DNA from 4 places in the Sphingomonas sp. S-NIH.Pt3_0716 genome. Region 2 is predicted to be linked to each of the others. Evidence: riboswitches for the same ligand, from Rfam matches in the RefSeq annotation. Region 2 holds a riboswitch; each other region holds the start of a gene.
What was found. Region 2 has a riboswitch for cobalamin ahead of BRX37_RS18885 (TonB-dependent receptor plug domain-containing protein). Riboswitches for the same ligand answer to the same signal wherever they lie in the genome.
Positions count from the first base shown of each region.

Region 1: linked by a shared signal. The riboswitch ahead of BRX37_RS13840 (cobalamin biosynthesis protein CobG) and the one ahead of BRX37_RS18885 (TonB-dependent receptor plug domain-containing protein) in region 2 are both predicted to bind cobalamin.
Region 3: linked by a shared signal. The riboswitch ahead of BRX37_RS05535 (TonB-dependent receptor) and the one ahead of BRX37_RS18885 (TonB-dependent receptor plug domain-containing protein) in region 2 are both predicted to bind cobalamin.
Region 4: linked by a shared signal. The riboswitch ahead of BRX37_RS02055 (TonB-dependent receptor plug domain-containing protein) and the one ahead of BRX37_RS18885 (TonB-dependent receptor plug domain-containing protein) in region 2 are both predicted to bind cobalamin.

Region 1 is NZ_QLJK01000015.1:86,271-89,764, reverse strand. It holds gene BRX37_RS13840 (cobalamin biosynthesis protein CobG) at 1-1,240, opposite strand, end outside; cobalamin riboswitch at 1,263-1,474, opposite strand; tRNA gene BRX37_RS13835 (tRNA-Gln) at 1,652-1,726, opposite strand; gene BRX37_RS13830 (MarR family winged helix-turn-helix transcriptional regulator) at 1,889-2,398, shown strand; gene BRX37_RS13825 (hypothetical protein) at 2,568-2,891, shown strand; gene BRX37_RS13820 (hypothetical protein) at 3,189-3,494, shown strand, end outside.
Region 2 is NZ_QLJK01000025.1:4,580-8,073, forward strand. It holds gene BRX37_RS18870 (S9 family peptidase) at 1-388, shown strand, start outside; gene BRX37_RS18875 (acyl-CoA thioesterase) at 388-786, shown strand; gene BRX37_RS18880 (ABC transporter substrate-binding protein) at 799-1,659, opposite strand; cobalamin riboswitch at 1,726-1,918, shown strand; gene BRX37_RS18885 (TonB-dependent receptor plug domain-containing protein) at 2,055-3,494, shown strand, end outside.
Region 3 is NZ_QLJK01000005.1:136,736-140,229, forward strand. It holds gene BRX37_RS05535 (TonB-dependent receptor) at 1-1,459, opposite strand, end outside; cobalamin riboswitch at 1,648-1,889, opposite strand; gene BRX37_RS05540 (RNA polymerase sigma factor) at 2,098-2,610, shown strand; gene BRX37_RS05545 (FecR family protein) at 2,719-3,494, shown strand, end outside.
Region 4 is NZ_QLJK01000002.1:83,809-87,302, forward strand. It holds gene BRX37_RS02050 (copper resistance protein B) at 1-612, shown strand, start outside; cobalamin riboswitch at 675-919, shown strand; gene BRX37_RS02055 (TonB-dependent receptor plug domain-containing protein) at 1,110-3,098, shown strand; partial or broken gene BRX37_RS02060 (PepSY domain-containing protein) at 3,101-3,494, shown strand, end outside.

The DNA of each region.
Region 1 (3,494 bases), on a different contig from region 2:
GGGCATGGAAGGCAAGGTCATAGCGCCTGTCCCGCCCCGTCAGCACGATGTCGGCCGGCATCGAACAGGCACAGCCCTTGGCGCAGCCGGAGACATGAAGGCGGCCCGCCACATGTGGGGCCAACTGGCGGGCGAGGCTGCGCGTCTCCACGCTCGCCTGCGGACAGGCAGGCGCGCCAGGGCAGGTGTCGAGATGGTTCGTCGGGGCGGCAGCGTCGGCGCACAGACCGGGCAGCTGCCCTTCGGCCAGTAGCATGCGCCACGGGGTCAGCCGCATGGCCGGCGCGTCGAGAAGATGCCGCGCGTCGATCCGGCCGAAGGGAAGACCATAGGCCATGCCGCCATCCCATGCGCCGGGGACCAGTCGCGGGCGTGGCGACGCCGCCTCTGTCGTGCCCGTTGCCCAATCCGGCAGGGGCGCATCATGCCGGGCCATGCGCCCCGCGCGCGCGCCGTCGCTCTCCACGAACCATCGGGCGAGCGCGAGCAGCTCATCCACTTCGCCGCCGCTATCCACCGGCACGCCTTGTGCCCGCCCCTCCGCACGTAAGATCAGGCCGCCATCGCGCGCCCGTTCGATGCGAAAATCCCCCGCTTCGCCGGGCAGGAGCGGCGCGGCGCCGGCATCGATCACGAAGCCCATCTTGCCCGGCAAGTCCGGTAGTTCGTCCAGGCGATCGAGCAACTGACTGGCGATGCGATGGCTGTCGTCGCCTTCGCGCCAGTCCGGCGCGACCATCATCATGCGCGCGCCCTCGCGCCGGGCATCGCGGTCCACCAGGCCAAGGTCGAGCAGCCGGTCGAGCAAGGGGCGCCAGCTTTCGTCGCGCACGCCGCGGATCTGGAGGTTCGCGCGCCGGGTCATGTCGATCAGGCCGTTGCCATGGGCGATCGCCGCTTCGCCCAGCGCCGCCATATCGTCGGCCGAAAGACGGCTAAGGCGCGGCTTCACGCGCACGATCAGCCCGTCGCCCGCCGACATCGGGCGCCAGGCATCGGGACACCAGCCCCGAACGGCCGGCCCGTGGGCTACCGCATGGTTCGCGGTCGCCCTATCCCTGCCCGCGCCGGTCTGGCTCACAGGCAAATCCTCCGCGCGCCGGGACGCAACCAGGCGGGGCTTGCCGGCATCGCCGGTCGGCGCGAGGCGGCAGGCAGGCGCGACAGGCGCCCGACACCACGCGGCCGTGCAGCCCCAGCCACACGCTTCGCCGCCCAGACGGAAGAGAGACCGTGCCATGACCAATCCCTGGGTCAGGACAAGAGCGACCGAAACGCCGGCAGGTCTCCTGGCTCGCGGGTCGTTGCGGGATGCACGCCTTCCCGGACGCCCTGTCCAGTGGCTGCCCTCATGGGCTCGTGCATCGCGCTATCCGCTTACAGTTGCAGGGACAGCCACGGAATAAGGGGCCAGGCCCCCGCACCGCATTCCCGATTAAGTTCCTTGCGGAACACCGGCGTCAGTTATGCAATGCGCCAGCATGAACCGGCGCATCGATGATGCCCTAGTCGAAACATCGGGCTTCGCCAAGACGCGGAATGGGTATCGGCAGTCCCGCTGCCGGCTCGACGCCCAAGGCATACCGACGGAAGATGCCGAAACGGAAACCGGAAGCAAGGAAAGCGACGCGGCGTCGGATACCGAAAATTATGGCTGGGGCGGCAGGATTCGAACCTGCGCATGGCGGCATCAAAAGCCGCTGCCTTACCGCTTGGCGACGCCCCAGCAATGCGCCGATCCAAGTCAGCGCGGGACCGCCATATAGCGGCTGATGCACGAAAGAAAAGCCCTCCTGACGATGGACTTCGCCTTTCCCTTTCCTTCCCGCCCAACCCATCTTAGGGATCAACGCCACGCCCCCTCCCCTCCAGCCGGAAACCCGCGCCGATGTCCGTCCAAGCCCCCTCGCCCAGCCAGATCGCACCGGCCTCGCCGCTGTTCCTGCGCGAGGACGAAATCCGGCGCGGCATCGAGATGCTCTATTTCGGCTATTCCGCGCTCACCCGCTCGATCGACGAGGGGCTGGCGGCGCAGGGCCTGGGCCGCGCCCATCACCGCGCCCTTTATTTCATCTCGCGCCAGCCTGACCTGACGGTGAAGGATCTGTTGCGCCTGCTGGCGATCACCAAGCAATCGCTCGGCCGGGTGCTCAATGACCTGATCGAGCGCGGCTATATCGAGACCCGGCCCGGCAGCAGCGACCGGCGGCAGAAACTGCTGCGCCTCAGCCCCGCCGGCCGCGCGCTGGAGGCCGAGCTTTTCCGCGCGCTGCGCGAGAAGATGGCGGCCGCCTATGCCCAGGCCGGACAGGGTTCCGTCACCGGTTTCTGGCGGGTGATGGAGGGTCTGATCCCCGATGCCGACCGGTCGATGGTGTTCGGCCTCAGCGGCGGCTGATCGCGAAACCACGCAACCTTATGGCCGCTGCCGCGCTTTTAGGAGCGTCGTGCGGAAAAGTGGGAACCGGTTTTCCGCTTGAAACGATGCGACAACAAGGAATTTGGCAGCGCCGCGTCAGATATGATGCGGCGCTGCCCAAGCCTTGCCAACGCAATGAGGAGACATCATGCGCGCACCCCTTCTGGCCATCACGGCCCTGTCCGCCCTGGGCCTGAGCCTGTCCGCCTGCTCGGAAAAGGCGTCGGACAATCTGGAAAATGCCGGCTCCGCGATCGGCAATGACGTCAGCAACGCCGTCGACGATGCCGGCGCCAAGATCGACAACGGCCTCGACCGCGCGGGCGCCGCGATCGACAATGGCGCGGACCGGATCGGCGCCGCGACCGACCGGGCGGCCGACGACGCCAAGCGCGAGGGCAAGGAAGCCAAGCAGGATGTCGGCGCCTCGCTGGAGCAGGCCGGCAAGGACCTGCGCAACGACAGCCATTGAGACGTGCCGGGCCTCCCCATGGGGAGGCCCGGCCTCGGGCCGCGAGGCTATATCCGGGCGGCCTGGACGCGACTGGAAGTGGCTATTTCCCTCTTCGTCATCCCGGCCCCTTCGACAGGCTCAGGACAGGCTTGATCCGGGATCGCTTCAGCGCTCCCCATCCGCCGTAGCCCAGAATGGGTTCTGACTTTCGTCAGGGTGACGGATGTGGAAATTGTCGGAATTCGACCACTTGCGGCCGCAAACGGAACGCCATAGATTTATCGAATGCGGACATTCCTAGCGATTGCAACACTCTTGCTTCTGCCGGCATGTGATGCTTGGCCGACCATTGTAGATAATCACGCTTCAAGGCCCATCTCTGTTCAATATCTTCATCAGGACTATGATTATTGGTCCGCGCCATTTCCCATCAGGGCTGGTCGAGCAATGCCGTTTGCTCAAGCGCACTGGATTCAGGAAATTAAGGGCATCAAAATTAAGGATGGCAGGCTCAATTATAGCTGGTCCAAAGTGGAAATTGATCGCCTCGCACTCGCATGTCCCAGTAGCGAAATAGCCAGAAGAGTGTCTTTCGCCGGTAATTGCTATCTGATCTATCTC
Region 2 (3,494 bases):
GGCGCATGTGCCGTTCGTCGATGTGCTCAACACCATGCTGGACGAAACGCTGCCACTGACGCCGGGCGAATGGCCCGAATGGGGCAATCCGATCGAGGATGAGGCCGCATTCCGCACCATCCAGTCCTATGACCCTTACACCCATGTCACCGCGCAGGATTATCCGCCGCTGATGGTGACTGCCGGGCTGAACGATCCGCGCGTCACCTATTGGGAGCCGGCCAAATGGGTGGCAAAGCTGCGCGCCACCAAGACCGACAAGAATATCCTGCTGCTCAAGACCAATATGGGCGCGGGCCATGGTGGCAAGTCGGGCCGGTTCGAGAGCCTGCACGAGACCGCCGAGGAATTTGCGTTCATCCTGTGGCAGCTGGGAGTGGAAGGCTGATGGCGTCGAGCTTCACCAAGCAGTTCACCGCACGGCCCGAGCATATCGATGTGCTGGGCCATGTGAACAATGCGGTGTGGGTGCAGTGGATGGAGCAATTGTCGGTCGAACATTGGATGACCGATGCCGATCCGGCCCATGTCGACGCCTATATCTGGGTCGTGACCCGGCATGAGGTTGATTATCGCGGTAACGTGACCGAGGGCGATGTCGTGTCGGGCCGCACCTGGATTCCGGAAGGACCGCGCGGCGCGCGGTTCGACCGGCTGATCGAGTTCACCGGGCCGGACGGCAAGGTGAAGGTGTCGGCCAAATCCACCTGGGCGATGATCGACAAGGAAAGCGGCCGATTGATGCGGGTGCCGGCCGAAGTCGCCGCCAACTTCATCGAGGGCTGAGCCGGCCCAGCTTCAGCGGGCGCTGACAGCCTGCGACAGGGCGCGGGCCGCCTGCACATAGGCCGGTCCGCCGCACACGGTCCAGGCCTGGGGCAGGCTGATGCGCGCTATGTCGCGCAGCACCGGATGGTGCAGCATTTCGGTGCCCTGGTCGGTGATGCGGTCGGTGGCGCTCTCGACGATCAGATAGTCGGGCCGGGCGGCGACCATCTCCTCCAGGCTGACCTGCGCGATCGCCGGCTTGCCAAGGTCGGCGGCCAGGTTGCGCAGCCCCGCCCGCGTCATCAGGTCGTCGACCAGCGTGCCCGTGCCGGTCATATAACCGCGCCGTTGATAATAGGCCGCCACCTTGGGCCGGGGTGCGCGGGGCAGGGCGGCAAGCTCCCGGTCCATCCGCGCGATCATCGCTTCGCCGCGGTCGGCATGGCCGATCGCCTGCGCCACCGTGCGGATCGACGCGACGATATCGGCATAGCTGTCCGCGCTCTTGAGATCGACGGCGGGATAATGCTGTGCCTTGAGGATCGCGATCGCCGGATTGCGCCGCGCCGGCATGCCGATCACCAGATCGGGATTGGTCGCCAATATCTGTTCGGCCGATCCGTCGAGGATGGGCAGGCCCTTCGTTACGGCCGCCACCGCCGACATCTGTCGATCGGCGGCATTATGGGTCAGGCCGGCAATCTGGTCGCGATCGGCCAGCGCGACCAGCAACTGGTCGGCGCACAGGTTGAGCGACACGATCCGTTGCGGACGTTTGCCTGCACTGGCAGGCTGGCGAGCGGTGGCCGCCCATAAGGTGGCGCCACCGACCAGAGCGATCATCAGGGCGATCATCCCCTTGCCGGGGCCGATGGGCGCAAATATCCGCATGGCCACCTCCCTTAGCCGGCGCGCTCCGCCAGGCAAGGAAGATTGACGCTCCAGTCGGGCTCGCCTATCGCCCGGACTGCGACAGGTTCCCCGGCAACGGGGATGAAAAGGGAATGGGGTTCAAGACCCCGGCTGCCCCTGCAACTGTGAGCGGCGAGCCTTTGTGCCACATGCCATTGGGACCGCAAGGTTCTGAGAAGGCGGCATGAATCAGCGATGACCCGTGAGCCAGGAGACCTGCCCGTCGCGGTCGTCCTTCGCGCGGACAGGGTGTGCCGAGCGGACGGGGGTGAACCCGCGTGGCGACAGGTGGACCGCACATTGCGGGGACCATGTCGCGCCCGGCCGGGCACCGATATCGTCCCTGGGATGCGGTCCCTCGTCCGGGGGCTTATGTGTTCAAATATCTGACTTTCTGTTCTTTCCTTCTCTCCACCACCGCTTTCGCCGAAGAGGCGCAGCAGGCGCCGCCGCCCGATGCCGCCGCCGATGTCGGGGCATCCTCGATCCTCGTCACCGCGACCCGCCTCGCCACGCCAGTGGATCAGGTGCCGGCCTCCGTCACCGTGCTCGACAAGGCGGCGATCGACCGGACGCAGGATCTGGGCGTCACCGAATTGCTGCTGCGCACGCCCGGCGTCAGCATCTCGCGCAATGGCGGCTATGGCACGGCGACGTCGCTGCGTATTCGGGGCGCGGAATCCGACCAGACCGTGGTCGTGATCGACGGCGTGAAGCTCAACGACCCGTCCTCGGCCGGCGGCGGCTATAATTTCGCCAATCTGCTGGTCGGCGATGCCTCGCGGATCGAAGTGCTGCGCGGCCCGCAGTCGACCCTGTGGGGCAGCCAGGCGATCGGCGGTGTCGTCAATGTCGTGACCGCCATGCCTGAAAAGGCGCTGGAGGGTAGCTTCGATATCGAGGCGGGGTCGCGTGACACGGTCAGCGCCCGTGCGGCGCTGGGCGGCAAGACCGGCCCGGTCAGTTGGAGGATCGGCGGCCAGAGCTTCACCACCGACGGCATTTCCGCGATCAGCCCGGCCTTTGGCGGCAAGGAGAAGGACGGCTACACCAATCGCAGCGTCACCGGCCGGGTCGAGGTCGCGCTGGCGGACGGGATCAGCGCGGACCTGCGCGGCTATTATTCCGACGGCCGGGTCGATTTCGACGCCACCAGCGCGGACAGCCCGGCCTATGGCACCAATCGCGAATTTGTCGGCTATGTCGGCCTTAACGTCGCGCTGCTCGACGGCCGGTTCCGCAACCGCTTCGGCTATGGCTATACCGACACCGATCGCGACAATTATGATCCGCGCAACCAGCGCAAGCAGACGTTCGACGCGGCGGGGCGCAACCAGCGGCTCGAATATCAGGGTAGCTTTGCCATTGCCGATGGCTGGACCGCGCTGTTCGGGGTGGAGAATGAGAATAGCCGCTTCCGCAGCGTGTCGCCTTCGGCGTCGCTTTCGGTGCCGATTCCCGACCCGGCCCGCGGCAAGGCGGAGATCACCAGCGTCTATGGCCAGCTCAATGCCCAGCCGATTACGGGCCTGACCCTGACCGGCGGGCTGCGCTACGACGATCATAACCGCTATGGCGGCCGGACCCTCTTTTCCGCCGGTGGCGTCTGGGCGCTGCCGACCGGGACGGTGCTGCGCGCCAGCTATGGTGAAGGGTTCAAGGCGCCGACCCTCTATCAGCTCTTTTCCGAATATGGGAATCAGGCGCTCGATCCCGAACGCGCCCATGGCTGGGAAGCGGGCGCGGAGCAGCGTTTCTTTGGCGAGAAACTGCGGCTGGGCGCGACCTGGTTCGATCGGACCACGACCGACCAG
Region 3 (3,494 bases), on a different contig from region 2:
AAAGCGAGATCGTGTCCGTGGGATTGTAGACCAGCCCCGCACGCCAACTGGTACTGGGATAGCGCGCGGTGTAGTCGGCGGTCGGATCGAGCGCATCGTGGCGCTCGGTCTTCGGGCGATCGTAGCGCAGGCCCGTCACCAGCGACAGTCGATCCGACAGCGAGAGGCGGCTTTCGCCGAACAGCGCCCATTGCTGCACATCTGTCTTATACTTGTACCGGGTGCCGAAGGCGCCATCCAGAAACGTGCCGGGCGCGTAGTCGTAGGGATCCACCAGGTCGGATCGGGAATTGGGCGAACTGTCGGTGCGCAGCAGCGATCCGCTGTTATACTCTCCGCCCAGGCTCAGGCGGTGGTCCATGCCCAGCAATGTGTGGTCGAAAACCGCGTTGAAGCGGTCGCCCCACTGCTTGGTCTTGTAGAAGATTTCCAGATAGCTCGACCGGCGGATCTGATCGCCGGACCAGGCATAGCCTTCTGCATTGCGCCAGTGCTTGAAGCCGGTGAGGTAATAGGCGACGTTGGTGATCGTCACCCCGTCTGAAGGCGTCCATTCCGCCTTGGCCTGGGTCCAGGCATCGTCGAAGCGCAGCGAGCGGTCGGCGATATTGTAGTTCTTCTTGCGGATTTCGCGCACCAGCTTGCCATCACGCAGCGGCGTGCCGTACCAGATCGTCGGATCTAGATCGGCGCGATCATGCGTCAGGGTCAGCACCAGATCGTCACTGGCCTGGTAGCGCAGCGCGGCCGACAGGGCGAGACTACGGGAGCGTCCGCGCTCCATCCAGCCGTCCGACCGGTTGTAGCTGAGATCTACGCGGTAGGACAGCTTGTCCCCGATCGGCCCGCCGATCCCGCCGGCCGCTGCATATGTATCGAAAGAGCCGCCGCTGAGGCGTAGTTCGCCTTCGAACTCTTCGGTGTTGGGCTTTTTGCGCACAACGTTGATGGCGCCGCCGATGCCGCCTTCGCCATAGAGCACGGACGCAGCGCCGCGCAGCACCTCGATGCGCTCGGCCATCCAGGGATCGGCGGGGAAGGTCTGCGTGGTCGTCGTATAGACCCGCATGCCGTCATAGAGCTGCATCACCGAAGTGTAGCCGGTGAACCCGCGTGAACTCAGCGAATAGCCGAATGCCGAGGAATTGTTGATCAGGCCCGGCGCGCGCGCAGCGGCGGCCACGACGGTGCGATCGCCAAGGCTGCGGATCATCTCCTTGGTGATGACATCGACGCTTGCGGGCGTCTGCATAGGCGTCAGGCCAAGGCGGCTGGAGGCATCGGCCTGCTGGCCAAGCTGCAGGACGCCGGCCTTGCGCGCCGTGACGACGATGTTCTCCGTGCCATCGGGCGCGGCGCCGGCGGTCTCCTGAGCATGCGTTGCGGTGACACTTGCCGCCAGTGCGCAACATGATGCGCCGGAACGGATCAGGCCGGAAAGAAGCGATCGTGTATTCATGTGTAACCCCCGTTGCGTTTTCCAGTCGAACGGACAGGTTCCCGCGCAGGAGGACGTCCCCTCGCACGGGCGCAGCGGTGGAGACCGGGCGCAAACGAGCGACCGGCGGAACCCACCGTTGCGGCCTGGCCGCAAGTTCGTCGCTCAGACGGAGTACACCGTGCCGCGGCCATCCCCTGGACCAAGGCAAGAGCGACCGGACGCTGGTAGGTCTCCTGGCTCACGGGTCATCGCACGATGCACGGCCTTCCCAGGCCTCGCAGGAGTTAGCGTCCGGCCCAGTGGCTGCGACAGGCATCCTTGGCCTGCCGCGATATGCATCGCGCTATCCGCTTACAGTTGCAGGGACAGCCTCGGCTTCAGGGGCAGTGCCCCTCCACCGCGTTCCCTTTTAAGCCTCTTTCGAAGCACCAACGCGATCTTGCCCCCCGTTAGGGGACGAGCTGGGAACTATGGGCTATCGAATAGGATAGCAAGAAATTCGTGGAATGTGGAATTTGGTCATGCCTCGATGGCCGGTATGCGGCTGTCCCTGACGCTCAGGTGCTGAACACACCGCCCCGTTAGCAGTCATGAACAAGCGGCACATGAGTTGTTGCGAACGATTATCAATGCACGTAATGCGTCGGCAGATAGCGATGCTCAACAACGCCGCCGCCCTTACGCGCCTGCTCCTGCAAGAGCGCACGTCGCTCCTGCGACTTGTCGAAAGCATATTGCGCGATCGGCCGGCAGCGGAAGACGTCACGCAAAGCCTCTGGTTCAAGGTGCAGCGTATCGAGGATGATCCGCCAATCCTGAACAAGCGGGCCTATCTGTTCAGGCTGGCAGCCAATCTTGCGAAGGATCGCATCAGGGCGGACGGCAGATATGCTGCCCTGTTCCACGCCGCCGATACACTCCCCGAGGAAATCCCGGCCGACATGGTTGGAGCCGATACCGAACTGTCCGATCGCCAGCGTCTGGCCGTGACGATGGCCGCGATCGACGAACTCCCCGCGCGAACCAGAGAAATCTTCATCCTGCGCAAATTTGACGAACTTACTCTGGACGACATTGCGCATCGGATAGGGATTTCCCGCAGCATGGTCGTCCGACATCTCCAGCAGGCCTTGCGACATTGCATGACCCGTCTAGGGGAAAGTGAATGAGGCGATTTGTTGGCTTGCGGAGTGTCCGGATGCCGCTTTCGAACGTCAATGATTATGGAGAGTGTGAAATTTCCATGGTTGAGGCGGGAGAAGCGATCGGAATGCACTATGGGCGCTGACGACGATGCTCCGGATCCGATCGAGGATGCCGCGATGCGCTGGGCGATCGAACAGGATGCCGGCCTGAGCGATGATGGCATTGCGGCCCTGGAACAATGGCTGGGCAGCGATCCCCGTCACCCGCCGGCCTTTGAAAAGGCCCGTGCGGCGTGGCGCTTCATGGGGCATCCGGCCATTCGTTCGGAAGTGACGCAGCGCAGGCTCAGCGAGCCGCCATTGCCGGGCTATCCGCCGGTCGGCCGACCGGAAGGCAAAAGAAAATGGATTGCGCCCGCCGTCGCGGCCAGCGTCGCCCTCCTTGTCGCGGGCGCGATCGGGGACTGGCCGACAGCGCTGCGGTCCGATGCGATGACGGCGACGGGCGAACAGCGCACCATGACCCTAGCCGATGGATCGCAGGTCCAGCTCAATACCGACAGCGCCATATCCATCGATTACCAGCCGGATCGCCGGATCGTGCATGTGCTGAAAGGCGAAGCCGCCTTTTCGGTGGCGCGCGATCCCCGGCGCCCATTCTCGGTCGAAGCGAAAGGCGGATCGACCACGGCGCTGGGCACGCGGTTCATCGTCGATCGTCATGCCGACAGGACGCAGGTTACCGTTACCCTGCATAGCGTTCGCGTGGCAGCGCCGGGCGCCGCGGCCTCCATCGCGATCGTGAAAGAAGGGCAGTCCGTCAGATATGACAGGACCGGCGTTGGTTCCGTTCGCATCGTCGATGCAAATGCGGTCTCCGCCTGGACCCGCAAACGGCTTGTCTTCGT
Region 4 (3,494 bases), on a different contig from region 2:
ATGCTCGATCGGCTGGAATATCGCGCCGGCAAGGGCGCGGACGGCTATGCCTGGGAGGGCGAGGGCTGGATCGGCGGAGACATCGACCGCTTCGCCGTGAAGAGCGAGGGCGAGGGGAGGTTCGGCGGATCGCTCGAACGGGCCGAGGTTCAGGCGCTCTACAGCCGGGCGATCGACCCCTGGTTCAACCTGCAGGCGGGCGTGCGGCAGGATTTCGGCGAAGGGCCGGACCGCAGCTATGCGGTGATCGGCATCGACGGCCTGGCGCCCTACTGGTTCGAGGTCGGGGCCGAAGCCTTCCTGTCGACCAGGGGCGACGCCCATCTGCGGCTGGAGGCGAGCTATGACCAGCGCATCACCCAGCGGCTGATCCTGCAGCCCGCTGCCGAGTTCAATCTGGCGGCGCAGGCCGTGCCCGAACTGGGGATCGGCGCCGGCCCGTCCGATATCGAGATGGGGCTGCGGCTGCGCTACGAGATCGCCCGCGAATTTGCGCCCTATGTCGGCGTCAATTGGGAACGCAAGCTGGGCGATACGGCCGATTATGCCCGTGCCGCCGGCGATAAGCCGTCGGCCACCAGCCTGGTGATCGGCCTGCGCGCCTGGTTCTGAGAGGCGCTTGCAGCCCGCCCGATATTCGATTATCGATCCCGCCGATCCCGCGCCGCACGGCATGGGATCATGATCGCGCCGGTGTCCCGAAAGGGGCTTAATAGGGAATGCGGTGCGGACGGGTGACTGTCCAAATCCGCAGCTGTCCCTGCAACTGTAAGCGGTGAGCGCGATGCATATGTGCGGACGGCAGAATGACCGATCCGCCAGCCACTGGGCCGGACGCTAAATCCTGCGAGGCCTGGGAAGGCCGTGCATCAAGCGATGACCCGTGAGCCAGGAGACCTGCCGGCGTCTGGTCGCTCTTGCCTTGGTCCAGGGGATGGCCGCGGCACGGTAACTTCCGTCTGAGCGACGAACGAGCGGCTGGGGCCGCTGCGACGACGCGCGTCGGTTGCCCATGGGCGCCCGGCCGGCGCGTGTGTCGGACGTTCGCGCGCGTGCCGCTCGTGAAGGTTGCCCCCGCCCGTCGAACGCGGCGCCGGATGGGGGAATATATGAAGTCCAATGTCGTTTCGCGGGCCGCCTTGGCCCTTTCGCTCGCCTTTGCATCGCCGGCTCTGGCCGATGAAGGAGAGGGTGACAGCATCGTCGTCACCGGCACCAGCCTGGAAGAGACGCTGCCGCAGCAACTGTCGCGCTATGGCCATGCGATCGAGATCGTCACCGACACGCAGATCCGCGATGCCGCCGCGATCGACACCGCCCGCGCGCTCGAAGCGGTGCCGGGCCTGTTCATCCGGTCGCAGTCCGGGCCGTTCAGCTATGTCGACATCGCGCTGCAGGGATCGCGCACCAAGGATGTGCTGTGGACGATGGACGGCATCCGCCTCAACAACCGCCTCTATGGCGGCACGTCGCCCAATGACACCATGGCCGCCAGCATGATCGAGCGGATCGAGGTGCTGAAAGGCGGCGAAAGCCTGTTCTACGGCACCCAGGCGGCGGCCGGCGTGATCAATGTCGTCACCCGCGATTTCAGCGACGATCTGGGCGGCCAGGTCAATGCCAGCCTCGACAGCTTTGCCGGCACCAGCCTGGATGGCTATCTGCGCGGCGCGATTGGCCAGCATCGCTTCGTGGTCTGGGCCAATCGCAGCCAGTCGGAGGGCTATCGCCCCTATGATGTGATGCAGCCCAGCGCCACCGATCGCGCGCGCGGCTATGATCTCTGGTCGGCGGGCATCAAATATCAATATGATATCGCGCCGGACCTGCGCCTCAACGCCCTCTACCAGCATACCAAGGCCGATCTCGACAATATCAGCGCGACCCGGACCAAGGAAAGCCGCAACGACCGCAATGAGGAAATCGCCAGCCTGCGCCTCGACTATACTGGCGAGGATGGCGTCCAATTCTTCCTCAAGGGCTATTTCCACGACTGGAAGACCGCCTATGTCCAGATCCGCAATCCCATTCCAGCCGGCCCGCCGCAGGTCATCTATCCGGCCGGCACCTTCTGGGGCTATCAGGATTATGGTGGCAGCGCGGTGGTGCAGCTCAACATGCTGCGCGGCATCGACACGCTGATCGGCTATGATTTCCAGAGCTTCAATGGCCGCGACGACGTCCTGCTGATCGCGCCGACCGACGAACAGGTCCATGCCGGCATCTTCCAGCTGCGTACCAATGACGAATTGTCGAGCAAGGCGCGGATCGCGGCGGGCCTGCGCTACAACAAGGCGAAGGGATCGGAAAAGACGATCTGGAACGTCTCGGGTCGCTATGATGTCAGCGACACGCTGTTCGTGGAGGCCAATGGCGGCACCTCCTTCGTGCTGCCCGACGCCTCGCAGCTTTATGGCAATGATCCCTGCTGTGAGGTCGGCAACCCGAACCTGAAGCCCGAGGAAAGCCTGAACCTCAACGCCGCGCTGGGCGGTGCGCTGGCCGGCGGTGCGATCCGCTGGAAAGCGACCTATTTCAACCGGCGCATCACCGACCTGATCGACACGACCTATGATGATCCGGCCTTTCCGGAAGGCACCTATATCAACGTCAGCGACAAGGTGCGGGCCAAGGGCGCCGAGCTGGAGTTGAATGCGGACCTGAGCGGCGGCTGGGGTCTGTCTGCCAGCTACACATATTCGCGTGTTCGCAATCAGGGCAGTTCGGTGCAGCGCGATCGCAACCCGGAACAATATGGTCGCGCCGCGATCGTCTATGCGCCGCAGACCGGCCGCTTCGGCGCCAATCTGTCGGCCAATTGGGTGGGCGATGTCTGGTCGACCGCATCGGGTTTTGGCCGGATGAACTATGGCAATTATGCCGTGGTCGATGCGGGCGCGCATCTGTGGCTGGATCAGGCGCGGCGCAACCGGTTCGGCATCAATGTCGAGAATCTGTTCGACCGCGACTACGCCTCCACCGGCTATCGTTCGGCGGTCAGCGATGCAGGAGTACTGGACGGCAGCAACAGCCGCTTCCTCTACTTCTACCGGGGCGTGCCGCGCACGCTGCGGGTCAGCTATGGTCTGAGCTTCTGACCATGTTGCGGCCGGTCCTGCTGCTGCATCGCTGGCTGGGCATCATCATCGGCGCTGTCATGACGCTGTGGTGCCTGTCCGGCTTCGTGATGCTCTATGTCGACTATCCGCGCCTGACACCGGCCGCGCAGCTTGGGGGGCTCACGCCCCTCACGCTGTCGCCGGGGCAGGCGGGGACATTGCCCGACACCATGATGCTGTCCGCCGCCCGGATCGAGATGATGGCGGGGCGGCCCGTATTGCGGGTGACGCCCGCGCTCGATCCGACGCGCACCATCCCGCAGATGCGGGTCTCCGCCGGCACCCATGACTGGGCGTCGGGGAAACCGGTCGAGCAGGTCGATCCGCAAAATATCCACAGGGTCGCGCGCGAATTCGGCCGCAACAGCGCCATTG